4 regions of the Oryzihumus sp. JJN4-3R genome follow, and region 4 is predicted to be linked to each of the others. Evidence: predicted binding sites of a transcription regulator. Region 4 holds the regulator's gene; each other region holds the start of a gene.

Region 1 (6,981 bases), 1.3 Mb from region 4:
ACACCTTCGCCAGCACCAACCTGGACTTCATCCTGCGCAGCAAGGGGATCAAGAACGTCGCCCTCGGCGGCTTCCTCACCAACTGCTGCGTCGAGTCCACGATGCGCTCGGCCTACGAGCGCGGCTTCAACGTCTTCACGCTGACCGACTGCGTGGCGGCCACGTCGGCCGAGGAGCACGAGAACGCCATCGCCAAGGACTACCCGATGTTCAGCCACCCGGTGACGTCGAAGGAGTTCCTCGCCTCGCTGGAGGGCAAGGCGGAGGTGGCCGACTCCAGCCGCGGCTACAACTGAGCCACTGAGTCCGCGCATCTGAGCCTGCGCGGCACGGCGTCGGGGGCGGCGCTAGGTTTCGTCCATGGCACGCCCCCACACCGCCGCCATCGTCGAGGACGCCGTCCACCGTCGCCTCGACAAGGGCCTGCGCTCCCGGGGCTGGGGCGTGCGCACGATCAGCTACACCGGCTACGGCTCGCCAGACTTCGCCCGGGTGCTGGCCCGCGTCGTGCTCGGCCGGATCGGCGAGGACGAGCCCGGGTCGGCCGACGCCGACGCCACCTCCGGTGAGCTGCGCCGGGCCGAGGAGGTCCGCCGGGGGTGGCGGGCGTTCGTGACCGCGCCGGCGATGGACGTGCCGGTGACCGTCCGGGTGAACGGGCGCGTGGCCCACACCCGGACCGACCGTGGCGGCTACGTCGACGTGCGCGTCCCCGAGCCGGGACTGGCCCCCGGCTGGCACGAGGCCACGATCGAGGCCGAGGGGGCCGCGCCGGCGCCGGCCTCCGTGCAGGTCATCGACGGCGCCACGCGCTTCGGCCTGGTCAGCGACATCGACGACACCGTCATGGTCACCGCGCTGCCCCGCCCGATGATCGCCGCGTGGAACACCTTCGTGCGGCACGAGCAGGCGCGCCGCGTGGTGCCGGGCATGGCCCCGATGTATCGCGCGCTGCTGGACGAGGCGCCCGGCTCGCCGATCTTCTACCTGTCCACGGGGGCGTGGAACACCGCGCCGACGCTGACCCGCTTCCTCGAGCGCGGCGGCTACCCCGCCGGGCCGCTGCTGCTCACCGATTGGGGTCCGACCAACAGCGGCTGGTTCCGCAGCGGGCAGGAGCACAAACGGGCGGCGCTGCGCCGGCTCGCCCGGGAGTTCCCCAGGATCCGCTGGATCCTCGTCGGCGACGACGGGCAGCACGACCCCAGGATCTACGGCGACTTCGCCTCGGAAAGCCCCGAGCAGGTGGAGGCCATCGCCATCCGCGAGCTGACGCCGGCCGAGCAGGTGCTCTCACACGGCATACCGGTCTCCAACGAGGAGTTCGCGCCGCGCACGCGGCGCAGCGTCCCGGTCTGCCGCGCCCCCGACGGCTACGGCCTGCTCAGGTTGTTGCGGGCTGCACGGTCGTGACGCACGCCTCGTGCGCCCGCAGGCCGACCTGGGTCAGCACCGCTGCGGCCACGAGCATGCCCGCGCAGACCAGCATCGCCGAGCGGTAGGCCGGCGCGAGCAGGACGGGCGAGGCGTACTCCCGGCCGGACAGGCCCACGGCCAGTGGCAACGCCGCGACGGCGAGCAGCCGCGCCGTCTGGGCGATCGCGTTGTTGACCCCGCTGGCGGTGCCGGCCAGCTCGTCCGGTGCGGCGGCCAGCACGGTGCCGGTCAGCGGCGCGACCGTCATCGACAGGCCGACGGAGAAGACCACCAGCCCGGGGAGGACGTCCGTCAGGTAGCTGGGGTGCACGGGGATCCGGGAGAGCAGGACGAAGCCGGCGGCGGAGAGCAGCATCCCGCCGGCCATCAGCGGCCGGGGGCCGATCCGGGTGCCGAGGGCGCCGAACCGGCTGGACAGCAGGAGCATGGTGATGCTGATCGGCAGCGTCGACGCGCCCGCCGCCAGCGGGCTCCAGCCGGCGGTGACCTGCAGGAAGATGACGAGGAAGAACAGTGCGCCGCCGAGCGCCGCGTAGACCGCCAGGGTGACGGCGTTGACGACGCTGAACGTGCGCGAGGCGAACATCGTCAGCGGCACCATCGGGGCGGTGACGCGCCCCTCGACGAGGACGAACCCGCCGAGGCACAGCACGCCGGCGACGCCGACGGCCAGCACCGGGGCGCTCCAGCCGCGGTCGGGCACCGCGGTCAACGACCAGGTCAGCCCGGCGAGGCCGAGGGCGGCGAGGACGACACCGGCCGGGTCGAGGTGGCGACTGGCGTGGGGGTTGACCGACTCCGGGACGCAGGCCCGGCCTAGCGCCACGACGGCGATGCCGATCGGGATGTTGATCCAGAACACCAGGCGCCAGTCGATCCCGACGAGCCAGCCGCCGACCAGCGGGCCCGCGGCCGTGGCCACCCCGGCCAGCCCGGTCCAGGCGCCGATGGCGCGCATGCGCTCGCCGGGCTCGAAGGAGGACTGCAGGATGGCGAGGCTGCCGGGGACCATCAGGGCCGCGGCGACGCCCTGCAGTGCCCGGACCACGGCCAGGACGACGACCGTGGGGCTCAGCGCGCACCCGAGGGACGCCGCCGAGAACGCGATCACGCCGACGAGGTAGAGGCGCCGCCGCCCGAACCGGTCACCCAGCGAGCCGCCGAGCAGGATCAGCGAGGCCAGGGTCAGGGAGTAGGCGTTGACGACCCACTGCAGGCCGGCGAGGTTGGCGTGCAGCTCGCGACCGATGGTCGGCAGGGCGATGTTGACGACCGTGCCGTCGAGGAACGCCATCGAGGTGCCGAGCACCGTCGTGGCCAGGGTGAACCGGCCCCGGCGCTGGTCGAGGCGCAACAGCGCAGGTGCCGCGGAGGACGCCACCCACCCAGCCTAGGTCGGAAGACCTCTCCGCGCGTCAGTCCTGGTGGGCGCGGGGGATCAGGTCGGCCGGGACGAGCGACCAGACGGTGAGGTCGACCCGGCCCTCGTGGATGACGCCCGCGTTGCGGGCGATCCCCTCGCGCTGGAAGCCGGCCTTCTCGGCGACCCGCTCCGAGCCGGTGTTGCCCGTGGCGGTGAGCAGCTCGACCCGCTCGAAGCCCTGGTCGGTCAGGGCCCAGCTGGCCAGCAGGCGCACGGCGGTCGTGGTGACGCCGCGGCCACGGACCCAGGGCGCCGCCCAGTAGCCGGTCTCGGTGGTCCGGGCGGACCAGTCGGTCTTCTTCAGGTTGATGGCACCGGCCAGCCGGCCGTCGACCTCGATCGCCCGCACGATCCCGGCGCCGCTGTCGAGCTGGCTCGGCGAGAAGGTCTCGATGAACCAGCGGGCGTCGTCCCGGCGGTAGGGCCGGGGCAGCGGCAACCAGCGCTGCGTCTCGGCGTCGGTGCAGGCCTCGGTGATCGCGTCGAGGTCGGCCTCGGTGAAGGGCCGCAGGCTCAGTCCCTCGCCTTCGAGCGTGACGTCGTCGAAGCGGTTGGTCTGGGTCTCGGTGGCCATGGCCGAATCCTGCCGGACGGCAACGCCTTCCGTGTAACCCGTTTGCGGCGGGTCTGGCTGCAGGGTGACGTTCGCTCGCACCACAGGACGGGTCGGCTGAGTCGTACAGGTGGGCCGGGTCCAGCAGGCGGCAATGGACGAGCGGGCCCATGGTCCAGCAGGCGACGCTGGCTCAGAAGGGTGGTGGGCCGGTGTCGACCAGCTCGAGCGGGCGGTCGAGCGGGTCGTCGTAGACCCTGGGCCGGGTCGGGTAGGTCCGCCCCGCGGCGGTCCGCCAGTGGACCACCCCATCGGGCATCATCGTCGAGCTCCACCACTCGCGGGTCTTGAGGTTGTGGTGTCGCCGGTGCTTGGCGGCGAGGTTGGTGGTGTGCGTCGGGCCGAGCGGCCACGCGATCTCGTGGTCGAGGTCGCACCGCCGGGCCTCCAGCTCGCAGCCGGGCCCTCGGCAGACCCCGTCGCGGTGGACGACGAGCTCGCGCATCCGCGGAGTGGGGACGTAGCGCTCGGTGCCCAGGTCGAGCATCGTGCCGGTCACCGGGTCGGTGACCAGGCGGCGCCAGATCGACCCGGCGGCGGTGGCGATCTCGCGGACGTGGTGGGCCTGGACGAAGCCGTAGCCGGGGATCTCGCCGGTGCCTTCGGTGACGCCGAGCAGCGTGGCCAGGGAGACGGTCACGGTCACCTGCGCGGCGGGCGGCCGGCCGAGGCTGCGGTAGGGCTCGTCGTCGGGCACCCAGCCGTAGAGCAGCAGGTCGAGGGCGACATCGGAGCAGATCGCCTCGTGGGCGCGCTCGTCGGCCCGGCCCTCGGCCTTCAGGCGCCGAGCGATCGCGTCGATGCGCTCACGGGCCGCGACGACGCGCTCGCCCTCACCGGTGACGGTCAGCCAGCCGGTGCCATCGGCCTGGAGGTCGGCGTCGGCCCGACGGCGGGCCACCGCGTCGGCGCGCTTGCGTCGTGGGTAGTCGCTGTCGTGCAGCACCAGCTGCCGGCGCAGGCGGCGTCGCAGCTTGCCGTGGGACAGCGGCCCATCGCCGTCGTCGCCGGCCAGGACCCGCCCCGCGATGGCGTCGGCGACCGCTGGTGGGCAGTGCCGCGTCTCGCTGTAGAGCAGGCGGGCGCGGTAGGAGGAGAGCCGGCCCGCGTGCATCAGCTCCCGGACGGTGGCGGTGCGCTCCTCCTCGGCCAGGGCGAACGCCACGCGGGACCGGCACTCGCCATAGCCGATGCCCGTCGCAGCCTCGATCTCGGACGCGGCGGCCTGCGCGGCGTCCTCGCGCACCCGCTCCCACTCGCTGTCGGAGCGCGGCCCGCTGGTGCGCAGGTCGTCGTGGAGCCGGTCGTGCTCCTCGAGCATCCGGTCGGCCAGCGCCCGGGTGCTGTCGAGCGACACGGCATCGACCCAGGCCTTGACGGTCTCCCCGGCCTCCACGACGCGCAGCGCCTCGTCGGCGGTGAACCACTGGGCCTCAGCCGGGGCGTCCGCGCGCATGATGCGCACGAAGGCATCGATCACCTCGCGAGGCACCGCCGACCGGCGGTCGCTCTGGTCCCCCATGTGCGGCACCCCCCAGCGCCATGATTCGCACGTGTGTTCTAACTTTATCGACGTTCTCCCGAGCGGTCAAGACCTCATCGGCCGGTGGACCTTCCGTGCGTGAACCGGTTGTGGCCGGGTCAATTGCCGTGCCTGCTGCGCGCGGAGAGGAGAGGCTGACGGCATGACGCGGGTGAGGGTGTGGGTCGAGGACTGGCAGCTGCAGTGCTGCGGCACGCCGTTCTCGGTTGGCGACGAGGTGGCGTGGTCCGTTGGCTCGATCGGCGTCGCCGGGATCAGCCCGGCCGTCGACGGACACGTCGATCTCGTCGCAGACTGCGTCGAGGACCACCACGACCTGGCGACGCAGCCGCGTCGGCTCCGCGGCCGGGTGTCCGGCACGCGCGCCGTGTTCTGCCGCTGGATGCCGGACGCAGGCTTCGTTCCTCGCCTCCTGGTTCCTGAACCCGGTTCGGGATTCGCGGTGGCCGTCGGCGGGGCCGACGGCTGGGAGGGCGTGCCGGACGGTTGCGGGTTCCTGGGGTACCTCGTGGATCTCGACGTGCCCGCCGGCACCGACTGACTCGCCGTCGCCGGACACGCGCGTAGAGAGCCGAGCCGGGGCTGGCACGTTGTGCCGTTCGGCCGGTGGCCGTCGGCGGGTTGGGTCAGAATGAAGCCGTGCCGGAGCTGCCCGAGGTCCAGGCGCTCGCCGACTTCCTGCGCGAGCGCACCGACGGTCTTGCCGTCGCGGGCGTCGAGCTCGGCTCCATCAGTGTGCTGAAGACCTACAACCCGCCGCCGCAGGCGCTCGCGGGCCTGCCGGTGACCGGGGTCGCCCGGCACGGCAAGTTCCTGGACATGGACCTCGACGGGATGCACCTCGTCTTCCACCTCGCCCGTGCCGGTTGGCTGCGCTGGTCCGACCAGCTGACCACGACGCCGCTGCGGCCGGGCAAGTCGCCGATCGCGTTGCGCGTCAGGCTCTCCGACGGCAGCGGCTTCGACCTCACGGAGGGCGGCACGCAGAAGCGACTCGCGGCATACATCGTCGACGACCCCCAGAAGGTGCCCGGCATCGCGAGCCTGGGGCCGGACCCGCTCGCCGAGGGCTTCACCGAGGCCGACTTCGCCGCGCTGCTCGAGGGGCGCCGCACCCAGGTCAAGGGCCTGCTGCGGGACCAGGGCTTCCTCGCGGGCGTCGGCAACGCCTACTCCGACGAGGTGCTCCACGCGGCGCGGCTCTCGCCGTTCGCACTCGCCGCGTCCCTCGACGAGGAGGAGGTCGCCCGCCTCTACTCCGCGCTGCGGGAGGTGCTGGAGCACGCCGTCGCGACAGCGTCCGGCAAGCCCGCCAAGGAGCTCAAGGACGCCAAGCGCGCCGGCATGCGGGTGCACGGCCGCACCGGCCAGGCCTGCCCGGTCTGCGGTGACGTGGTGCGCGAGGTGTCCTTCGCCGACTCCTCGCTGCAGTACTGCGCCACCTGCCAGACCGGAGGCAAGCCCCTCGCCGACCGGCGGCTCTCCCGCCTGCTCAAGTGAGTCCTGTCCCAACCCGGCGGCGGGACTTGGGGTTCACGTGCTGCCGGATGGCAGGATGCCGCGCATGACCGAGATCCCCACGCTGACCGTGTCCGACGTCCACGACCACGCGACGATCCTCGACGTCCGCGAGCCCGACGAGTGGGCCGCCGGCCACGCCCCGGGCGCGGTGCACATCCCCCTGGGTGACCTCCCGGCCCGCCTCGCCGAGCTGCCCGACACCGACGCCGGCACCCTCGCCGTCACCTGCCGTGGTGGTGGCCGGTCCTCCCGCGCGGTGGCCTGGCTTCAGCAGCAGGGCTTCGACGTGGCCAACCTCGATGGGGGCATGAAGTCCTGGCACGCCGCCGGCAAGCCGCTGGTCGGCGAGACGGAGTCGGAGCCCTCCGTCATCTGAGCGACTCGACCGTCGTCACCACCGAGGTGACCGACGGCCTGGCCGGGGTGGACCCGAACCCGAACCGC
Region 2 (6,981 bases), 850 kb from region 4:
GTCGACGCCCGACCGCTCACCCCACCGGTCCAGGCTGCAGAAGTACCCGGGCCTGCCAGTAACACCGTTGAGGCGCGGTGGGACCGCGGACCTGCCAGCACCCTGCTTGGCCCATGCCACTGACCCGGTCGTTGCCGGCCGGGTGCGGGGCGGGGACCTCACAAGTGCCAGGTGACCCCGGCGTCGGTGACCGTGGCGGTCAACCCTCGCTGGTGCACGATCGTGTGGTGCCGCCCGCAGAGCAGGGCGGCGTTGCGCCGGTCGGTGGGCCCGCCGTCGACCCAGTGGATGACGTGGTGCCCGTCGCACCACCACGGCGGGACCGTGCACCCCGGGATCGTGCACCCTTGGTCGCGCAGCCACAGGTACCTCAGCTGCGCGGGGGTGAAGAGCCGCCGGGTCCTTCCCAGGTCCAGGATCTCCCCGTCGGTGCCGAGGACGACCGGGAGGATCCCGGCGTCGCAGGCGATCCGCCGGACCGTCTCCGGGGCCAGCAGGGTCCCGTTCCCGAGCACGGTCCCGGCCCCGCAGGAGTCCCGAAGCTTCTCATGGTCCATCGTCACGTAGACCATGGCCTTGGGCTGGGCCGAGACCTCCTCCCCCGCCGCCGCCGACCGCCGGCACACCTGGACCAGCGCGTCACCGCGCCGCTGATCACTGCTGCGCAGGTCCGAGACGCCCTCAGCCGGTTGCGGGGCGGACAGCGGCCCGATCGCCGCCTCCAGCACGCTCGCGCCCTCGGGGTCCAGGCGCAGCAGGTACTCCACCATCCCGTCGTCGCTGCGGGGCTGGGACAGGGAGACGCCGTGCTTGAGCCGGTCCTGACGCACCTGGAACTCCCCCTCCCGGCCGTGCTCGGCGATGAGCCGCTCCCGCAACCCCCGCACCCCCGACGGGCCTTCGGAGGCCGCCAACGTCAGGAAGCCCTCCCACACCGTGGGCACCGCCGCCGGGGTCAACCGCGGCGCCAGCTTGTGCATCTCGGCCAGAGCGACCGCGGCGCCACGCACCCCGACCCGCCCGGACAGCACGCACGAGCGCAGCCGCTGCACGCTCCCGTGGTCGACGACCATCCCCGCCCGCACCGGCCGCCCCGTGCACACCGTGGCCACGGTGACCAGGTCCTTGACCCCACCACACCGATACGACGGAGCCCACTCCAACACCCACGCCGACGCCGAGGCATGCGTCGCGGTCACCTCACCGCGCTCCACCGCCTCACCCAACACCGTCACCTGCGCCGCCTCGACCAGGCGCCGCAGCTCATCCAGCCCGCCCATCGCCGGCCCCAGATCCGACCCCTGGCACTCATGGACCACCTCGACCAGCCCGGTCAGCGCGCGCACCGCGGCTCCCACCGCGGCGAACCGCTCCGCGAACGACGCCCGGTCCCCGCTCGTCGAAGGCCCTCCGTCGGCGGGCACACCCCCGGCCGCAAGCTCGCCATCGGTAGAAGGCATGCCGCCGGACCCGCTGACCGCGGCCCCCTGACGACGATCCCCCTGATGCATGATTCGAACATACATTCGACCACCGACAGGGCTGCACGGATGCTGCCTGGCCGATCCGGGTCTTCGGATCGGCCAGACGAGCGCGCGTGCAGAACTGCTCGGTCTGCACTGAACGCGCGTGCAGAACTCCTCCTCGATTTGGGAGAAGAGCCTTCACGGGGGGCGACAACGAGCCCCCGGGCGCGTCAGAGGAAGAGGCGGGTGAGGTCCGTCGGGGTCAGCCCGCGCAGCGACGGCACCTGGACCGCCCCCCGATGCACCGGCACCGGGACCACGTGGGGCACCGCGATCGTGCGGGCACCCGCCGCCACCGCCGAGGCTACGCCCGTCGGCGAGTCCTCGATGGCGATGCTCGCCTCGAGCGGGACGCCCAGCGCCCGGGCGGCGGCACGGTACGGCTCGGGGTGCGGCTTGCCGTGGGCGACCTCGTCACCGGTGATGACCGCGGAGAACGTCCCCGGGGGCACCGAGGCGACGAACTCGTCGGCCAGCGACCGCCACGACATCGTCACGAGGGCACACGGCACGCCGTGCTCGACCAGGCCGTGCAGCAGCTCGCGAGCGCCCGGGCGCCACGGGACGTGCTCCTTGACCCGGCGCACCACCCCCGCAAGCAGCTCCTCGATGATCTCCAACGGGGACAACGAGATCGGCGAGTGCGCGCGGATGTACTCCGCCGACACCATGAGGTCGTTCCCGACGAGCTGGTGGGCGTGCTCGTCGGTCCACACTCCCCCGTGGGCCTCGACGAGGGCGTGCTCCTCGGCGATCCAGTACGGCTCGGTGTCGACGAGGGTGCCGTCCATGTCCCAGAGGACGGCGGCGGGCAGGTGGGGCAGGGGCGCGGTGGGTGAGGCAGGACTGGTCATGTCGCGTTGAAGTACTTGGCTTCCGGGTGGTGGACGACGAGCGCGTCGGTGGACTGCTCGGGGTGCAGCTGCAGCTCCTCGGACAGGCTCACCCCGATCCGCGAGGGGTCGAGCAGCTCCACGAGCACGGCCCGGTCCTCGAGGTCCGGGCAGGCCGGGTAGCCGAAGGAGTAGCGCGACCCACGGTAGGCCTGGCGCAGGATGCCGCCGAGGTCCGGGTCGTCCTCGGTGCCGAAGCCGAGCTCCTCGCGCACCCGTGCGTGCCACATCTCCGCGAGCGCCTCGGTCAGCTGCACGGACAGGCCGTGCAGCTCGAGGTAGTCGCGGTAGGCGTTGCGCGAGAACAGGTCTGCCGTCGCCTCGGCCACGCGCGCGCCCATCGTCACGAGGTGGAACGCGATGACGTCCGGCTTCCCGTCGGCCTCGTAGGCCTCCCGCGACCTGAAGAAGTCGGCCAGGCACAGCCGCCGGTCACGACGCTGCCGGGGGAAGGAGAACCGCGCCCGCTCCTGCCCCTCGAGCTCCCCCTCGTGGTGCAGCACGACGACGTCGTTGCCTTCGCTGTAGCAGGGGAAGTAGCCGTAGACGACCGCTGCCTCGAGCAGGTTGTCGGTCTTGATCCGGTCCAGCCACATGCGCAGCCGCGGCCGGCCCTCGGTCTCGACCAGCTCGTCATACGACTGGCCGCCCTCACCTCGCGAGCCCTTCAGCCCCCACTGGCCGAGGAAGGTCGCCCGCTCGTCGAGGTATGCCGCGTAGTCGGCGAGCGCGATCCCCTTCACCACCCGGGTCCCCCAGAACGGCGGGGTGGGCACGGAGTTGTCCGTCGCCACGTCCGAGCGCGTCGTGTCCGACAGCGCGCCGTCATCGGTCTCGGGGGCCGCCACCTGGCGGACCCGGCGCTTGCGCAGCTCCGGGAGCGCGTCCTCGACCGACAGGGACGGGTTGGTCTTGGCCGCCGCGACGGCGTCCATGAGCCGCAGTCCCTCGAAGGCGTCACGGGCGTAGCGCACCTGGCCCTCGTAGACCTCCGCGAGGTCGTTCTCGACGTAGGCACGGGTCAGGGCGGCACCGCCGAGCAGGACCGGCCAGCGCGCGGCCAGGCCGCGGGAGTTGAGCTCCTCGAGGTTCTCCTTCATGACGACGGTCGACTTCACGAGCAGGCCGCTCATGCCGATGGCGTCGGCGTCGTGCTCCTCTGCCGCGCGGATGATCTCCGAGACCGGCTGCTTGATGCCGATGTTGACCACGTCGAAGCCGTTGTTGCTCAGGATGATGTCGACGAGGTTCTTGCCGATGTCGTGGACGTCGCCCTTGACGGTGGCCAGGACGATGCGCGCCTTGGCCTCGCGCCCGCCGCCGTCGGCCGAGCCCTCGATGTGCGGCTCGAGGAACGCCACGGCCGCCTTCATGACCTCGGCGGACTGCAGCACGAACGGGAGCTGCATCTCGCCCTTGCCGAAGAGCTCACCGACGGTCCGCATGCCGGCAAGCAGGTTGTCGTTGATGACGTCCAGGGCGCTGTGCCCCTTGTCCAGCGCGTCCTTGAGGTCGACCTCCAAGCCCTGCCGCTCACCGTCGACGATGCGCTGCTCGAGCCGCTTCTCCAGCGGGAGGGACGCGAGCGCGTCGGCGCGGGAAGCCTTGAGTGAAGCCGAGTCCACGCCCTCGAACAGCTCCAGCAACCGGGCCAGGGGGTCGTAGAGCAGCTCGCTCTCCCCCGGCTCCCCTGCCCAGCGGCGCCGGTCGTGCACCAGGTCGAGGGCGACCTCGCGCTGGTCCTCGGGGATACGCGCCACCGGGATGATCTTGGCGGCGTGCACGATCGCCGAGTCGAGCCCGGCCTTGACGCACTCGTGAAGGAAGACCGAGTTGAGCACCACGCGCGCAGCGGGCTTGAGACCGAAGGACACGTTGGACACGCCCAGCGTGGTCTGCACCTCGGGGTAGCGCCGCTTGATCTCGCGGATCGCCTCGATCGTCTCGATCGCGTCGCGCCGCGTCTCCTCCTGCCCCGTGGCGATCGGGAAGGTCAGCGTGTCGACGACGATGTCGCTGACCTGCATCCCCCACTCCCCCGTCAGGGACTCGATCAGGCGGGTCGCCACGGCCACCTTGTGCTCGCGGGTGCGCGCCTGGCCGTCCTCGTCGATGGTCAGCGCGACGACGGCAGCGCCGTGCTCCTGGACGACCGGCATGATCCGGCGGAAACGGGAGTCCGGGCCCTCACCGTCCTCGAAGTTGACCGAGTTGACGACGGCCCGGCCGCCGAGCAGCTCCAGCCCGGCCTCGATCACCGCGGGCTCGGTGGAGTCCAGCACCAGCGGCAGGGTCGAGGAGGTGGCCAGCCGCTGGACGACCTCTCGCATGTCGCCGACGCCGTCACGTCCCACGTAGTCCACGCAGACGTCGAGCAGGTGGGCGCCGTCGCGGGTCTGGTCGCGCGCGATCTCGACGCACTCGTCCCAGCGCTGGTCGAGCATCGCCTCGCGGAAAGCCTTGGAACCATTGGCGTTCGTTCGCTCACCGATGGACAGGAACGACGCGTCCTGACGGAACGGCACCGCCTGGTAGAGCGAGGCCACGCCCGCCTCCGGACGCGGCCGGCGCGGCGCCACCGGCTGCCCGCCGACCGCCTTGACGACCTGCTCCAGATGGGCCGGCGTCGTGCCGCAGCAGCCGCCGACCAGGGCCAGGCCGAACTCCCGGGTGAACTGCTCGTGCGCCTGCGCCAGCTCCTGGGGGGTGAGCGGGTATGCCGCGCCCTCCTTGGTCAGCATCGGCAGGCCCGCGTTGGGCATGCAGGTGACGGGGATCCGGGCGTGCCGCGACAGGTGCCGCAGGTGCTCGCTCATCTCGGCCGGGCCGGTGGCGCAGTTGAGGCCGATCGCGTCGATCCCCAACGGCTCCAGGGCGGTCAGGGCCGCACCGATCTCCGAGCCCATGAGCATGGTGCCGGTCGTCTCGACGGTCACCTGGACGATCACCGGCAGGGTCTCGCCGACCGCCGCCAGCGCCCGCTTGGCGCCGATCACGGCGGCCTTGGCCTGCAGCAGGTCCTGGCTGGTCTCGATGAGGATGACGTCGGCACCGCCGTCGATGAGCCCGCGCGCCTGCTCGGCATACGCATCGCGCAGCGTCGCGAAGGGGACGTGCCCCAGGGAGGGGAGCTTGGTGCCCGGGCCGACCGACCCGATGGCGAACCGCGGCTGCTCCGGGGTGGACCACGCGGCTGCGGCTTCGGCCGCGATCCGCGCGCCGGCCTCGGCCAGCTCGTAGATCCGGTCCTGGATGTCGTACTCGCCCAGGTTGCCGAGGTTGGCGCCGAAGGTGTTGGTCTCCACGGCGTCGACGCCGACGGCGAGGTAGGCGTCGTGGACGCTGCGCACGATGTCGGGACGGGTGACGTTGAGGACCTCGTTGCAGCCCTCGTGGCCCTCGAAGTCATCGAGGCTGGGGTCTGCGGCCTGGAGCATGGTGCCCATGGCGCCGTCGGCGACGAGGACGCGCTCGGAGAGGGCCTGGCGGAAGAGGTCGGAGCGGCTGCTCAATGTGATGGACCTTCGCACTCGGGGAACCGGCCCTGAGTCTATCGGCGGGGCGCCTGCCGGCCGCCTGAGCATTCCGTAGTCTGGTCAGACCACATCGATCGTGTGGCGCAGGACACCGCGCGGGCCCCGGCCCGCCACAACAGGACGCGGGACCCCCACCCGCACCGCTAGGAGGCCACCGGTGATCGAGCTCGAGGACGTCCCGGAGCTGCGCGACCCGGTCATGATCCTCGCCTTCGAGGGCTGGAACGACGCCGGCGAGGCCGCCACCGCCGCCGTCGAGCACCTCTGCCAGGTGTGGGACGCCGAGCCGATCGCCGCCATCGACCCCGAGGACTACTACGACTTCCAGGTCAACCGGCCGCGGGTCGTGCTCGAGGAGGGCCAGCGCCGGATCAGCTGGCCGACCACGCGCATCCTGTTGGCCTCCTCCGCGACGCTGGAGCGCGACGTCATCCTCGTGCAGGGCATCGAGCCCTCGACCCGGTGGCGCTCGTTCACCATCGAGCTGCTCGAGTTCGCCCAGCAGATGGGCGTGGGTCTGTTCGTGACGGTCGGCGCCCTGCTGGCCGACGTGCCACACACGCGGCCGATCCCGATCACGGTGACCTCCGACCACGAGGACGTCATCCACCGCTTCGACCTCGAGCCGAGCAAGTACGAGGGCCCCACCGGCATCGTCGGCGTCCTGGCCGACGCGGCCACCCAGGCCGGACTGCCGTCGCTGTCCTGCTGGGCCGCGGTCCCGCACTACGCCGGCGGCACCCCCTCGCCCAAGGCCACCCTGGGTCTGGTCTCGCGGCTCGAGGAGCTGCTCGACACCACCGTCCCCCACGGCGACCTCTCCGACCAGGCTCGCGCCTGGGAGCACGGCGTCGACGAGCTGGCCGAGTCCGACGACGAGGTCGCCGAGTACGTCCAGTCCCTGGAGCAGGCCCAGGACACCGCCGAGCTGCCCGAGGCCTCCGGGGAGGCCATCGCCCGGGAGTTCGAGCGCTACCTGCGTCGACGGGGGGACGAGCCGCCGGCCGGCTGACCCTCCCGGGACGC
Region 3 (6,981 bases), 1.3 Mb from region 4:
TCGGCGGCCAACGCGTCGACCTTCGAGGCGGCGGTGGCCGAGGTCGCCCACATCACCCAGCACCTGCTCGAGGACCTCGTGACCCAGGCCGCGCCGCGGGACCGTGAGGTCGAGGCGGCGCGGGCACGGGCGCGCAATGCGGCCCGGTTCGGCACGCCCGCCTAGGGGGCGGCCGGGCTCGACAGCGGCTGAGACAGTGACCCCTGGGTTGGTGTTGTGATCGGGGACAGGTGGGGTGTGGTCGCCGGCGAGACCACCATGCCCTACCCCTGTGACAGGTTCGTGTCCTCGCCGGCGCTTCAGGCTTGGCGGGGCGTGACCGTCGAGGCGGCCCCCGCCGCCGTGTGGCCGTGGCTGACGCAGGTGCGGGCCGCACCGTACTCCTACGACTGGATCGACAACGGCGGTCGCCGGTCGCCCCGTCACCTGGTGGGGCTGGCCGAGCCACGGGTGGGCGAGCCGTTCACGATCAGCGCCGGGCGCCGGCTCGGACGGATCCTGTCGGTCGAGACCGGGCACCAGCTGACGGCCACGATCATGGGGGTCTTCATGTCCTACCTCCTGGTCACGACGGGTCAGGAGAGGACCCGGCTGCTGCTCAAGGTCGTCATGCCGACCAGCCGGTTCCTCGCTCCCGCGCTGTCGGTCGGTGACCTGGTCATGGCCCGGCGGCAACTGTTGAACCTGAAGGCGCTGGCGGAGGAAAGCGGAACCAGCGGCTCGTGCCGAGCCGGTCCCGCGTGAGGGCTGCAGGCGCGCTGAATGCGGCATGAGCGAGGTCAGCGATGATGACGCGACCGCTCAGATGGGGAAGCGAATGACACGACCGACTCTCTTCCTGACCGTTGGACTGCCAGGCACGGGGAAGACCACAGAAGCGCGGCGTATCGAGGTCGAGGAGAAGGCTCTTCGCCTCACGAAGGACGAGTGGGTCAAGGCCCTCTACGGGCTCGAGAACCCGCCGTCGGCCTCGGACGTGATCGAAGGGCGGCTCATCGAGATCGGGCTGCGCGCCCTCGAGCTCGGCATCAACGTCGTCATCGACTTCGGTCTCTGGGGTCGAGACGAGCGCTCCGCGCTACGGCAGGCAGCCGCCGCCCTCGGCGCGGCGGTGGAGATGCGCTACTTCGAGCTCCCGCAGACCGAGCAGCGGAGACGACTTGACCGGCGCCAGGCCGAAGCGCCGCACACGACGTGGCGCATGTCCGACGAGGAGCTCGACGAGTGGGCTGCCATCATCAGCGTCCCGACACCAGGGGAGCTCGACGGCAGTGAACCCATCGACTGCCCGCCGGCCGGATTCGCGACGTGGGAGGGCTGGCGCAGGCATCGCTGGCCTCCGTCGGTCGCCTGACACCAAGGACCATCTGAACCACCTGTGTCGGTGGTCGAATGTATGTTCGAATCATGCATCAGGGGGATCGTCGTCACGGGGCCGCGGCCAGCGGGTCTGGTGGCGTGCCCGCGGTGTCTTTCGTCGACCGGATGGCCGCCGTGGAGGTGGCCGAGTCAACCCTGGCCGGGCTCGAGGACGTGCTGCACCAGTGCCAGGGGGCTGCCCTCGGTCCGGCTTTCGGTGCCTTGGATGCGCTGTCGCGTCGGGTGGAGGCCGCCAAGGTGGCGGTGCTGGGCGAGGCTCTGGAGCGGGGTGAGGTGGTCTCGTCGTGCGCGTCGGCGACGGCGTGGGTGCTGGAGTGGGCGCCGTCCTACCGGTCCGGTGGGGTCAGGGACCTGGTCAGCGTCGCGCAGGCGTGTATCGGGCGCCCGGTCGTGGCCGGTCAGGTGCTCGACCACGGCAGCGTGCAGCGCCTCCGCGCGTGCGTGCTGTCCGGGCGGGTCGGGGTGCGCGGGGCGGCGGTGGCGCTGGCCGAGATGCACAAGCTCGCGCCCCGCCTGACGCCGGCGGCGGTGCCGACGGTGTGGGAGGGGTTCCTCCATGTGGCCGAGACCGACGGTCCGCGGGAGGTCCGGGCGTTGCGGGAGCAGATCATCGCCACCTACGGGCGGGACCGTGAGTTCCAGGTCCGCCAGGACCGGCTCAAGCACGGCGTCTCGCTGTCGCCGGGGCGGGCCGGTGACGGGATGGTGGAGTACCTGCTGCGCCTGGACCCCGAGGGGGCGAGCGTGCTGGAGGCGGCGATCGGGCCGTTGTCCGCGCCGCAGCCGGCTGAGGGTGTTTCGGACCTGCGCAGCAGCGACCAGCGGCGCGGGGACGCGCTGGTCGAGGTGTGCCGTCGGTCGGCGGCGGCCGGGGAGGACATCTCGGCCCAGCCCAAGGCCATGGTCTACGTGACGATGGACCACGAGAAGCTTCGGGACGCCTGTGGCGCCGGGACGGTGCTGGGCAACGGGACCCTGTTGGCCCCGGAGACGGTCCGGCGGATCGCCTGCGACGCGGGGATCATCCCGGTGGTGCTGGGCGCCGACGGCGAGATCCTGGACCTGGGAAGGACCAGGCGGCTCTTCACCCCGGCGCAGCTGAGGTACCTGTGGCTGCGCGACCAAGGGTGCACGATCCCGGGGTGCACGGTCCCGCCGTGGTGGTGCGACGGGCACCACGTCATCCACTGGGTCGACGGCGGACCCACCGACCGGCGCAACGCCGCCCTGCTCTGCGGGCGGCACCACACGATCGTGCACCAGCGAGGGTTGACCGCCACGGTCACCGACGCCGGGGTGACCTGGCATCTATGACGACCCCGCCCCGTGCCCGGTCGGAGACGGCCGGGCCCGCGGCATGTGCCCATAACACTCGCGATCCGCTGCCGACCTCCGGGAGTCGACGGACTACGCAACGCCCGGGATGGCAGGATGTCGCCTCGTGTCCATCGGCGTCTCACAGCAGTCATTGCCAGGTCTGGCCGCCCGTCCGGCAACCCGTCCCACCCGGCGGATGCCCACGACGAACGGCCTGAGCGACCTCACGGTGATCGTCGGCCCGATGAAGAGCGGTAAGTCGCTGGAGCTCATCAGCCTGCTCTCGCCGCTGGCGTACTCCGACGTCACGCACCGCGTCTACCAGTCGGCGCGGCACCAGCGCGACGACAAGGTCACCTCCCGCAGCGGGAGCAGCCTGGTGACGACCAAGACCATGACGCTCGAGCCGCTGCTGGACGACGACGTCGACGTCGTCGGCGTGGACGAGATCCACATGTTCGACGTCGCCGACGTGGAGGTGCTGGGCACCCTGATCGAGCGCGGGACCCGCGTCGTCGCGACCGGCATCGACCTGGACCACCGAGGCGAGCTGTTCGCGCCGGTTCGGGCGCTGTTCGAGCTCGGCCCGCAGGTCGTGACCCACCGCCGCGCCGTGTGCGACGTCTGCCGCGAGTTCCGCGCCGTCTACACGCAGGTGCTCGACCGCGACCGTGCCTTCACCACCCGGCTCGCGCCGTCGACGCCGCTGCCGGACGACGGCACCTTCAGCTACGAGGCGCGCTGCCGGTCCTGCTTCATCTTCCCGACCGACTGACGCCACGGCATCGTCGACGAACCCAGGATCGACGCGGACCCACGCCAACCGACCGCTCCGGTGAGCCGCCCCCGCGGGTGAGGGGGCGGCATACCGGAGGTGGGGCTGCCGGGGTCAGCGGATCGGGAACTCCGCGCGTCGCGGCATCCGGGTCTGGCCCGGGTCGCGCTCGACCGAGCCGTCGAGGACCTCGTCGATCGCGGCCATGAGGTCGGCCTCGAGGCGCACCCCGGAGGCCTTCGCGTTCTCGGTGACCTGCTCCGGGCGCGAGGCGCCGATGATCGCGGCGGAGACGTTGTCGTTCTGCAGCACCCACGCCACGCCGAGCTGGGCCATGGTCAGGCCGGCCTGCTCGGCCAGGGGCCGCAGCCGCTGCACCCGGTCGAGGAGCACGTCGTCGGCCAGCCAGCGACCGACCATGTCGGCGCCGCCCTTGTCGTCGGTGGCGCGCGAACCCGCCGGCGGTGCCTGGCCGGGCACGTACTTGCCGGTCAGCACGCCCTGGGCCAGCGGCGACCACACGATCTGGCCGATCCCGAGCGCCTTCGACGTGGGGACCACCTCGGCCTCGATGACGCGCCAGATCATGGAGTACTGCGGCTGGCTGGACACGAACGGGATGTGCAGCTCGCGGGCAAGGCGGTGACCCTCGCGCAGCTGCTCGGCGTTCCACTCCGAGACGCCGATGTAGAGCGCCTTGCCTTGGCGGACAACGTCGGCGAAGGCCTCCATCGTCTCCTCCAGCGGCGTCATGTCGTCATAACGGTGGGCCTGGTAGACGTCGACGTAGTCGGTCCCGAGCCGCTCCAGCGAGCCGTTGATCGACTCGTGGATGTGCTTGCGCGACAGGCCGTGCGCGTTGGGCCCACGGCCACCGGCGGGGAAGTAGACCTTGGTGAGGACCTCCACCTCCTCGCGCTTCACTCCGGCCAGCGCCCGGCCCAGCACCGTCTCGGCCGCGGTGTCGGCGTAGGTGTCCGCGGTGTCGAAGGTCGTGATGCCCTCCTCCAGCGCCTGCCGCACGCACGCCAGCGCCTGATCCTCCTCGACCTGCGAGCCGTGGGTGAGCCAGTTGCCGTAGGCGATCTCCGAGATGCGCAGCCCGCTGCTGCCGAGGTTCCTGAAGTGCATGACCTGAGACTAGGCAGGGGGCACGGGCGCGGTGCGCCCGCCCTGTCGGTGGCTGTGGTGACAATGCCGGTATGCCGGACCGTCCCGCCACGTTCTTCGCCGCACCGCAGCCCTGGCGTGCCTGGCTCGAGGCGCACCACGCCACGGCGGATGAGCTCTGGGTCGGTTTCCACAAGCGCCACACGCGGGAGCCGTCGCTGACCTGGCCGGAGTCGGTCGACGAGGCGCTGTGCTTCGGCTGGATCGACGGCCTGCGCCAGCGCATCGACGACGACCGCTACCGGATCCGCTTCACGCCCCGGCGGCCCACGAGCATCTGGAGCGCGGTCAACCTCGCCCGGATCGAGGAGCTCATCGCGGCGGGACTCGTGGCGGAGGCGGGCCTTGCGGCGTACCGGCGCCGGGCCGTGCGGGAGGAGCCGGTCTACTCCTACGAGCGGCAGCCGGCGGACCTGCCTCCGGAGTATGCCGCGCTGCTGGCCGCCGACCCGGCGGCCCAGGCGTGGTGGGACTCCCGGCCGCCGTCCTACCGCCGCCCGGCGACGAACTGGGTGCTGTCGGCCAAGCGGCAGGAGACCCGGGACCGCCGCATCGCCCACCTCGTGGCCGACTGCTCCGCCGGGCGCCCCATCAAGCCGCTCAGCTACTGAGGCGTCGGGCTCCCGAGCAGCCGCCGCCTGCGGTCGGCCGGCCGCCCATCGCAGCCGAAGGGAAGAGGCGCGCGCAAGGGCCGCGGACAGAGTCGCCGAGGCGTCGCGCACGCTCGGGCGGCCCGGCTGACGCCGACATCTCAGGTCAAGAGATGGCAGGTGGCCGTAACGCCCGAGGTGGCCGCCTCGTTCCCCGGGCAACGAGGCCGCTCCGGCCCGTCAGCCGCGTGGACGGCGCAAGTGCCGTCCCCCCGCCCTCGAGGGAGCTCCTCGCATGTCGGTTGGTTCGTTCGCAGTACGCCGCAGGCGCGGCATCAGCCTGGCGGCCACGGCCGCACTCATCCTGGTCGCCGGTGCCGGCGCCAAGGCGCTGGCCGCCACCCCGTCCGAGGGCTCGGTGTCGGACACGGCGCCCTCGACCCAGTGGACCGCCGGTCCCTTCGCCGCACCGAACGTCACCGGCACGGCCGGCGACGTGTCCTGCGGGCCGGGCCTGTGCGACGACTACGCGCTGCACGTCAGCACCCCGTCCGGCTACGGCAACACCCACCAGCTCACGGTCAAGGTCGGGTGGGCCAACACGGCGGCCGACTTCGACGTCTACCTGCTCGACAAGGCGGGCACCGTCGTCGGGTCCTCGGCCTCCAACGCCGACCCCGAGGTCATCCAGGTGCCGCCCACGACCGGCGACTACACGGTGCGCGTCGTGCCGTTCAACCCGCTGGGGGAGTCGGTCACCGGGACTGCGGCACTGACTGACATCCCGGCCAACCCGCCGCCGGGCACCGACACCCCGCCGACCTTCAGCCAGTACGGCGCGCCGGAGTCGTACCCGCAGGCGCACAGCGCCGGCGAGCCGTCGATCGGCAACAGCCACAAGACCGGGGCGACCTTCTACCAGGCGCTCTACGACACCTACAAGGCCACCTGGGATGACAGCGTGACCCCGTCGAAGGTGAGCTGGAGCAACGTGTCGGCCACGGCCGCCAACGGCTGTCCGACCGGCGGCACCGCCTCGCTGGACCCGATCGGCTTCACCGACCCGGTGACCGGCCGTGTCTTCGAGAGCCAGCTGGCCGGCAAGACCTCGCTGATGTGCTTCTCCGACGACGACGGCAAGACGTGGTCACCGAGCCAGGGCGGCGGCATCAACTCGGGCGTGGACCACCAGACCGTGGGCGGTGGTGCGTGGCCTGCGGGCTCGGTCGGCTCGCTCCCGACGAGCAGCTACCCCCGGGCGGTCTACTACTGCAGCCAGGACGTCGCAGACGCCAGCTGTGCCTCCAGCCACGACGGCGGCACGACCTTCGGCCCGGCCGTCCCGATGTACTCCCTGCTCGACTGCGGCGGCCTGCACGGGCACGTCAAGGTCGCCCCGGACGGCACGGTCTACGTGCCCAACAAGGGCTGCGGCAGCAACCAGGGCGTGGCGGTCTCCGAGGACGGCGGCACCACGTGGTCGGTCCGCACCGACCCGGCCAGCACCCCCGGAGACTCCGACCCCAGCGTCGGCATCGGCGCCAACGGCACGGTCTACATGGGCTACCAGGCGGCCGACGGCACGCCGCGGGTCGCCGTGAGCCGGGACAAGGGCAAGACGTGGACCGACGACCAGAACGTCGGCGCGAGCCTGGGCATCCACAACACCGTCTTCCCCGCCGTGGTCGCCGGTGACGACGACCGGGCCTCGTTCGCCTTCATCGGCACCACGACGGCCGGCAACTACCA
Region 4 (6,981 bases):
GCCGTCGCCGGTTCGACGTGCTCAAGGTCGCCCACCACGGGTCGTCGCTTCAGGACCCGGCGCTCGTGGCCGAGACCGGCGCGCCGATCGGCCTGATCAGTGTCGGAGCCGGCAACGACTACGGACACCCGACAAGCAAGACGCTGAGGCTGTTGCGGGACAACGGGATCCGTGCCCTGCGGACCGACCTGCTCGGCGACGTGGCCGTGTCCCGCTCGCCTGACGGGCGGGTCCTGGTCTCCACGCACCGATGACGTGCGCGCAGAGGGTGCGCAGGAAGGCCGCGCATACCGGTGCTCGGGCCGGGCGGAGCGCTGTGCGGTGCGCGGACCGGATGGTGGTCCGGCCCTCTGGTTCGGGGCTCAGACGTCGGCGAGGACCCGGACCGGGGCGTTCGCGCTCTCGCACAGCGCCTCGAGCGTGGCCTTGACGGCGGGCACGCGCTGCAGGTCGGCGGTGGTCACCACGTGCACCGTCCGGCGCGAGGCGGGGTGGATCGGCAGGGTCACGACGTCGCGGTGGTGGGCCGTGCGCAGGATGAGGTCGGGGATCAGCGCGACGCCGAGCCCCTCGGCGACCAGGCCCATCACCGCGACGTAGTCCTCGGTCTCGAAGGACACGTTCGGCACGAAGCCGGCCCGGTTGCACAGCGAGAGCAGGTGCCCGCGGCAGCGCGGGCAGCCGGCGATCCACGACTCGTCGGAGAGCTTGGACAGGTCGGCGACCTTGTCACCGGCCATCGGGTGGTCCTTGGGCAGCGCCAGGCGGACCTCGTCCTCGAGCAGCTTCTTGGTGACGAACATGTCGAGGTCCTCCTCGCCGCGGCCGAGGTCGGTGCCCTCGTAGGCGAAGGCCACGGCCAGGTCGCACTCCCCGGCGCGCAGCGCGGCCAGGGACTCCGGCGGCTCGGCCTCGGTGAAGCTGACCTTGACCTCGGGGTAGCGCTCCTTGACCAGGGCCAGCGCCTTGGGCACCAGGGTGGCCGACGAGGACGGGAACGCCATGAGGCGCACGCGCCCCGCGCGCAGGCCGGCGATCGCGGCGACTTCCTCCTCGGCGGCATCGAGCGCGGCGAGGACGTTGACCGCGTGCCGGGCCAGGACCTGACCGGCCTCGGTGAGCCGGACGTTGCGGCCGACCCGCTCGACCAGCACGGTCCCGGTGCGCTGCTCGAGGCGGCGCACCATCTGCGAGATCGCGGGCTGGGAGTAGCCGAGGGACAGGGCCGCTCCGGTGAAGCTGCCCTCGTCGGAGATTGCCTTCATGACGCGGAGGCCGGCTGCATCGATCATGCGCCCACGATATAACTGCGCGTTATCGTCCGGCAAGAATCCATGTCCTTGTGTGATCGATGGGACCCGCGGGACAGTGGCGCCATGATGCTCGCTCCACCCGCTGCCGCCTCGCCCGGGGACGCCGCCTCCGAGGCCTCCTCGTCGATCGCCCGCGTCTCGTCGGCGTTCGCCCCGGTGCCGGGCTTCCTCAACGCCGCGACCCTCGGCCTGCCGCCGATCCCGGTCGTCGAGGCCCTCCAGCGCGCGCTGGTCGAGTGGCAGTCCGGCCGCGCCAGCGCGGTCGGCTATGACGGGCTCGTCCAGCAGGCGCGCGACCTGTACGCCACGTTCGTCGGGGTGCCGCGGGACTGGGTGGCCGTGGGTTCCCAGACGTCGGTGTTCGCCGGCATGGTCGCGGCCTCGCTGCCCGAGGGCGCCGAGGTGGTGTGCGTCGAGGGGGACTTCTCCTCGATGGTCTACCCCTTCCTCGTGGCCGCCGAGCAGGGCCGAGGCATCACCGTGCGCCAGGTGCCGCTCGGCGAGCTGGCCGCGGCGGTCGGCGAGCGGACCACGCTCGTGGCGTTCTCGCTGGCGCAGAGCGCCTGCGGCAGCCTCTGTGACGCCGAGGCCGTCGTGGCTGCAGCGCGGGCCCATGGCGCCCTGACGTTCTGCGACCTGACCCAGGCGGCGGGCTGGATGCCTGTCACCGCAACGGATTTCGACATCACCGTCTGCTCGGCGTACAAGTGGATGTGCCAGCCCCGGGGCACGGCATACCTCACGGTCGCGCCGCAGGTGCGCGACCGGCTCCGCCCGGTCAACGCGGGCTGGTACGCCGGCGACGAGATCTGGGCGTCCTGCTACGGCCCGTCGATGCACCTCGCCCAGGACGCGCGGCGCTTCGACGTCTCCCCGGCGTGGCTGTCTTGGGCCGGGGCGGTGCCGGCGCTGGAGGTCCTCAGTCGCGTGCCCACGTCGGTCATCCGCGACCACGACGTGGCCCTGGCCAACGCGCTGCGCGGCGAGCTGGGTCTGGAGCTGTGTGCCCGTCCGGTGGTCTCGCTGTGCGACCCGAGCGGGGCGATGGCGCACCGTCTCGAGCAGGCGGGCGCGGTGGTCGCTTCGCGCGCGGGCCGGGTGCGGATCGCCTTCCACGTGTGGAACACCCGCGCCGACGTCGATCTCGTCGCCGAGGCGCTGGCCGGGCTGCCCGTCACCACCTGAGCCCTTTCGCGGACCGGGCAATGCTGACTCGGGTGACTCGCGGACCGAGCGGTGGCGCACCGGTCCGGCCGGTATGCCGTGTGCCCGCCTTCCGCGCGCGACTGTCCGTGGCCTGTGGTGGGATCCGGAAATGAGCGAGTCGCAGCGTCGTGGGGGCCGACCCGACCGTGACGCGGAGACGCAGGTCGTCCCGCAGCAGGCGCCGGGGGAGCGGGGTGGCTCGGAGGAACCTGCGGTGGCGGGGGCCCCCGGGGCACCGCCCGTCGCCGGGCAGGGCCCTGCCCCGGCCGAGCAGAGCGCCAGTCCGACCCCGACCCGGGTCCGGCGCGACGGCGTGGGGCTGTGCCTGTCAGGGGGAGGCTTCCGCGCCGCGCTCTTCCACCTCGGTGCCGTCCGCCGGCTCAACGAGCTGGGCGTCCTGGGCCAGATACGCACGATCAGCGCCGTCTCCGGCGGCTCGATCACGGCCAGCCTCCTCGCGGACCCCGGCCTGGTGTGGCCGGCCGAGCACGGCGCGATGCTCAGCGGCGAGGCCATGGTGGTGCAGGGTTTCGAAGAACACGTCGCCGAGCCGCTGCGCCGGCTGACCTCGCGCAACGTGCGGACCCCGGCGCTGCTGTCCAAGCTCTGGCCGTCGCGGTGGTCGATGCCCGACAGTGCGGTGCGGGCGCTCGCCGACGCCTACGTCGAGGCGGTCCCGTGGTGGTCGAAACCGTTACGGGACAACGAGACCGGGGGGCCGGCCATCGTGATGGGCGCCACCGAGGTGGCCTACGGCGTCGACTGGACGTTCGCCGACCCGACGGCCAACCGGCCCAACGGCAGGATGGGCGACTACCGGCTGGGTTACGCCGCCCCACCGTCGTCGGTGCGCATCGCTGACGCCGTAGCCGCCTCGTGCGCGTTTCCGCCGTTCTTCGCGCCGATGACGTTGCCCGGCAAGGACCTCGGCCTCACCGGTGGTCACCCCGATCACGAGACGCCGGAGCAGCGGGCCGCGATCCTCGAGGCGATCCGGCTGACCGACGGTGGCGTCTACGACAACCTGGGCCTGGAGCCGGTGTGGCGCAACCACGCCACCGTCCTGGTCAGCGACGGGGGAGCGGTGTTCCGCGCGCACACCGAGCGCACCGTGTGGGGCCGACTGCTGCAGATCCTGGGCGTCGCGACCGGTGGCGGCACATCGGTGCGGTTGCGCTGGCTGCACGCCAGCTTCGCCCGCGACGTCATGGCCGGCTCGACGTGGGGCCTCGACACCGTCGTCGCCGAGGGCTACGACCCGGCGTCGGTGGAGCTGATCGACGCGGTGCGCACCGACCTCGATGCCTTCACCAAGGACGAGCAGCGCATCCTCGAGCGCCACGGCTACCTCGTCGCCGACGACGTGGTCCGCCGCTACGTCCCGGACGTGATCCGCATCGACGCCCCGTTGCGCCCGCCGCACCCCAAGGTCGCCGACCACGACGTGGTCCGCCGGGCGTTGCGCGGGTCGGCCAAGCGGGCGCTGCTCGGGCGCTGGTAGGTCCGGGACGGCCCTGCAACGCCGGCCGGCTGACGGGGAGCCGGCGGATGCCTAGCCCTCTGGGTGCGGGCCAACGGGTCCGGCCCGGCGGGGGATACTGGCTGGCGTGAGTCTGGCGATCGAGGACACAGCCGAGGGCGAGCTGGCCCGTCTGGCCGACCTCGTCGCCGGTGGCAACGTCGTCGTCCTCACCGGCGCCGGCCTGAGCACCGAGTCCGGCATCCCCGACTACCGCGGCCCCGACGGCAAGCGGCGGGTGACGCCGATGACCTACGGCGACTTCGTGGCGTCCGCGGAGAACCGACGGCGCTACTGGGCCCGCAGCTACGTCGGCTGGCGGCGGTTCGCGGCCGCCGGGCCGAACCGCGGGCACGAGGCCGTCGCCGCCCTCCAGCAGGCCGGGCACCTGCGCGCGCTGATCACGCAGAACGTCGACGGCCTGCACCAGTCCGCCGGCGCCCGCGACGTCCTGGAGCTGCACGGCAACCTCGACCTCGTGGTCTGCCTGCAGTGCGGCGACCGTTCGCGCCGGGCCGACCTCGATGCCCGGCTGCGCGAGGCGAACCCGGACTTCGAGGTCGTCATCGGCGAGATCCGCCCGGATGGCGACGTCGTGCTCTCCGAGGAGGCGGTGGCGCGCTTCCACCCGCCGCGATGCCTGGTCTGCGGCTCGGACGAGCTCAAGCCCGACGTGGTGTTCTTCGGCGAGTCGGTGCCCAAACCCCTGGTGGCGCAGTGCTTTGCCGAGGTCGAAGCGAGCGACGGGCTGGTCGTGCTCGGCTCGTCGTTGCAGGTGATGAGCGGCTACCGGTTCGTCCGGCGCGCCGCCGCGTGCGGCCTCCCCGTGGCGATCGTGACCCGGGGTCACAGCCGGGGCGACGGTGAGGCGACGATCCGGCTCGACGCGGCCCTGGGGGCGACCCTCACCGAGCTTGCCGGCCGGGTCGGGGTCAGCCGGTATCGCGCCCCCTCGCCGTCCTGAGGCGGGTTCTCCTACCGTAGGCCGTGCCGCATTCGTGTGCCGCGCCGGATCGATGTGGCGCGGCGCGAGCGCGCCACACGGATGCCCGACGGCACCAGTGGGGCGCGCTGGCGACCTGGGATCTCAGGCCTGGACCGGCACCGGGTGGATCTCGGCGGCCGGGTGGCCGGTCCGCTCGTGGATCCTGCGCACCGCATCGGCCGAGGGGGCCTCGGACAGGCAGTAGACCATGCCGCTCTCGGGGTCGGCCCACGCGTGCTTGAAGTGCACGCCTTCCTCGCCCTCGATGGCCAGGTCAGCGTTGTGTGCCTCGGCCAAGGCCTCCGGGCTGATCCCCTTCATCCCGGTGTGGACGTCCATGAACTCGGGCATGTCTCTACCTCTCGTGACGGGTGGCTGGGGTGCCGATGCGAGGCTAGGCATGCGTGGGGTCAGAGCCGTCGGCTGTTTGGCCTACGTCGTCGCCCGCGCTGGATCTGGTCTCAGAGTGCGCGACCGCGGGCACGCTGGAGCGTCGCGACCGTCGGACAAAGCCGGGGCCGAGCGAAGGCAGGTCGCGACGGTGCCTCTATGCAGCGGTGGCCGGCCCCGAAGGGCCGGCCACACGGCATACAGGTGGAGGGGTTGACCCCTCGGAGGTCAGACCCGGCGCAGGACCGCGGTGACCTTGCCCAGGATGGTGGCCTCGTCGCCGTCGATCGGCTGGTAGGCCTCGTTGTGCGGCATCAGCCAGACGTGGCCGTCCTTGCGCTTGAACGTCTTGACCGTGGCCTCGTTGTCGAGCATGGCTGCGACGATGTCGCCGTTCTCGGCGTTGGGCTGCTGGCGCACGACGACCCAGTCGCCGTCGCAGATCGCGACGTCGACCATCGAGTCACCGACGACCTTGAGCAGGAAGAGCTGGCCCTCGCCGACGATCTGCTTGGGCATCGGGAAGACGTCCTCGACGACCTGCTCGGCCAGGATCGGCCCACCGGCGGCGATGCGGCCGACGACCGGGACGTAGGACGCGGCGGGGTGCGCATCGCCGCTGCCGGTGGCGTCGACGGTGCCCTCGCGCTGGTCGCCGGCGCGGTAGCCCTTGTCCTCGGCGCCGGTGTCAGGGGAGACGACCTCGATGGCGCGGGGGCGGTTGGGGTCGCGGCGCAGGTAGCCCTTGCGCTCGAGCATGGACAGCTGGTGCGCGACGCTGCTGGGGCTGGCCAGCCCGACGGCCTCGCCGATCTCGCGCAGGCTGGGTGGGTAGCCGCGACGGTCCACGGAGTTGCGGATGATCTCGAGGACGCGCCGTTGCCGCGCGGTCAGGGTGTCGCCCTTGTCGCGGTCGGGCATCTCGTGGATCTCGGCCATCTCATCCCCTTGTCCGGCACCTGTGGGTGGTCTGTCAGAGGTCGGTGTTTTGCTCCCTGACATGAACGAAGCGTAGTGGGGTCGAACACAAATTTCAAACGTTTGTTCGACCAATCACTTCCCATTCGTCCGATGCTCGTGCTACAAATCCGTACAGACGTTCTATCGAACACAGTTCCACGTTCAGCCGACCGACCCGCTTGATGTCATGGAGGACACGATGAGCGCAGCAGTTGCCTGGGACCTGGCCCCCACTTCGACCCGTCCCCAGCTCCGCCTGGTGCCTACGGGTGACCAGGTGGACTGCCGCCCCGCGCCGCGGCTCCGCCTCACCCGTCGCGGCCGCCTGTCGATCACCATGACCGTGCTCGGCGTGCTGAGCTGGGTGGCGTTCCTGCTCGCCCCCGGCCCGTCCGTGCCCACGGTGACGATCGACCACGCCGTGACCGTCTCGGCCGGGCAGACCCTGTCCGAGGTGGCGGCCACCCAGCTGCCCAAGCTCCCGATCCGCGAGGGCATCGTGCAGATCCAGCTGGCCAACAACCTGAGCACGAGCGACGTCCACGCCGGCCAGAGCCTGCTCATCCCGCGGGTCGGCTAAGGCCGGCGGTTTCTCGGGGCCTCGCGCC

What was found. The regulator LexA, encoded in region 4, represses DNA repair genes until DNA is damaged. The targets are predictions, from matches to a motif close to TCGAACANNTGTTCGA.
Region 1: AC3ANM_RS11195 (HNH endonuclease signature motif containing protein) is a predicted target of LexA. The motif match lies at 5,021-5,036, and genes of this name have one in related genera.
Region 2: AC3ANM_RS01150 (HNH endonuclease signature motif containing protein) is a predicted target of LexA. The motif match lies at 1,515-1,530, and genes of this name have one in related genera.
Region 3: AC3ANM_RS18745 (HNH endonuclease signature motif containing protein) is a predicted target of LexA. The motif match lies at 1,389-1,404, and genes of this name have one in related genera.

The regions. Positions count from the first base shown of each region.
Region 1 is NZ_CM173229.1:2,383,505-2,390,485, forward strand. It holds gene AC3ANM_RS11175 (cysteine hydrolase family protein) at 1-296, shown strand, start outside; gene AC3ANM_RS11180 (App1 family protein phosphatidate phosphatase) at 361-1,413, shown strand; gene AC3ANM_RS11185 (MFS transporter) at 1,385-2,818, opposite strand; gene AC3ANM_RS11190 (GNAT family N-acetyltransferase) at 2,853-3,434, opposite strand; gene AC3ANM_RS11195 (HNH endonuclease signature motif containing protein) at 3,607-4,995, opposite strand; gene AC3ANM_RS11200 (DUF6578 domain-containing protein) at 5,159-5,557, shown strand; gene AC3ANM_RS11205 (Fpg/Nei family DNA glycosylase) at 5,656-6,516, shown strand; gene AC3ANM_RS11210 (rhodanese-like domain-containing protein) at 6,581-6,913, shown strand; gene AC3ANM_RS11215 (hypothetical protein) at 6,906-6,981, opposite strand, start outside.
Region 2 is NZ_CM173229.1:266,321-273,301, reverse strand. It holds gene AC3ANM_RS01150 (HNH endonuclease signature motif containing protein) at 159-1,460, opposite strand; gene AC3ANM_RS01145 (HAD family hydrolase) at 1,697-2,380, opposite strand; gene metH (methionine synthase) at 2,377-5,931, opposite strand; gene AC3ANM_RS01135 (PAC2 family protein) at 6,113-6,967, shown strand.
Region 3 is NZ_CM173229.1:3,927,232-3,934,212, forward strand. It holds gene AC3ANM_RS18730 (DUF2277 domain-containing protein) at 1-165, shown strand, start outside; gene AC3ANM_RS18735 (hypothetical protein) at 316-744, shown strand; gene AC3ANM_RS18740 (ATP-binding protein) at 770-1,354, shown strand; gene AC3ANM_RS18745 (HNH endonuclease signature motif containing protein) at 1,468-2,694, shown strand; gene AC3ANM_RS18750 (thymidine kinase) at 2,894-3,472, shown strand; gene AC3ANM_RS18755 (aldo/keto reductase family protein) at 3,587-4,603, opposite strand; gene AC3ANM_RS18760 (YdeI/OmpD-associated family protein) at 4,675-5,253, shown strand; gene AC3ANM_RS18765 (CARDB domain-containing protein) at 5,528-6,981, shown strand, end outside.
Region 4 is NZ_CM173229.1:1,115,411-1,122,391, reverse strand. It holds gene AC3ANM_RS04990 (ComEC/Rec2 family competence protein) at 1-254, shown strand, start outside; gene AC3ANM_RS04985 (LysR family transcriptional regulator) at 363-1,292, opposite strand; gene AC3ANM_RS04980 (aminotransferase class V-fold PLP-dependent enzyme) at 1,377-2,498, shown strand; gene AC3ANM_RS04975 (patatin-like phospholipase family protein) at 2,629-4,020, shown strand; gene AC3ANM_RS04970 (NAD-dependent protein deacetylase) at 4,127-5,002, shown strand; gene AC3ANM_RS04965 (SCO4226 family nickel-binding protein) at 5,126-5,374, opposite strand; gene lexA (transcriptional repressor LexA) at 5,642-6,352, opposite strand; gene AC3ANM_RS04955 (LysM peptidoglycan-binding domain-containing protein) at 6,573-6,953, shown strand.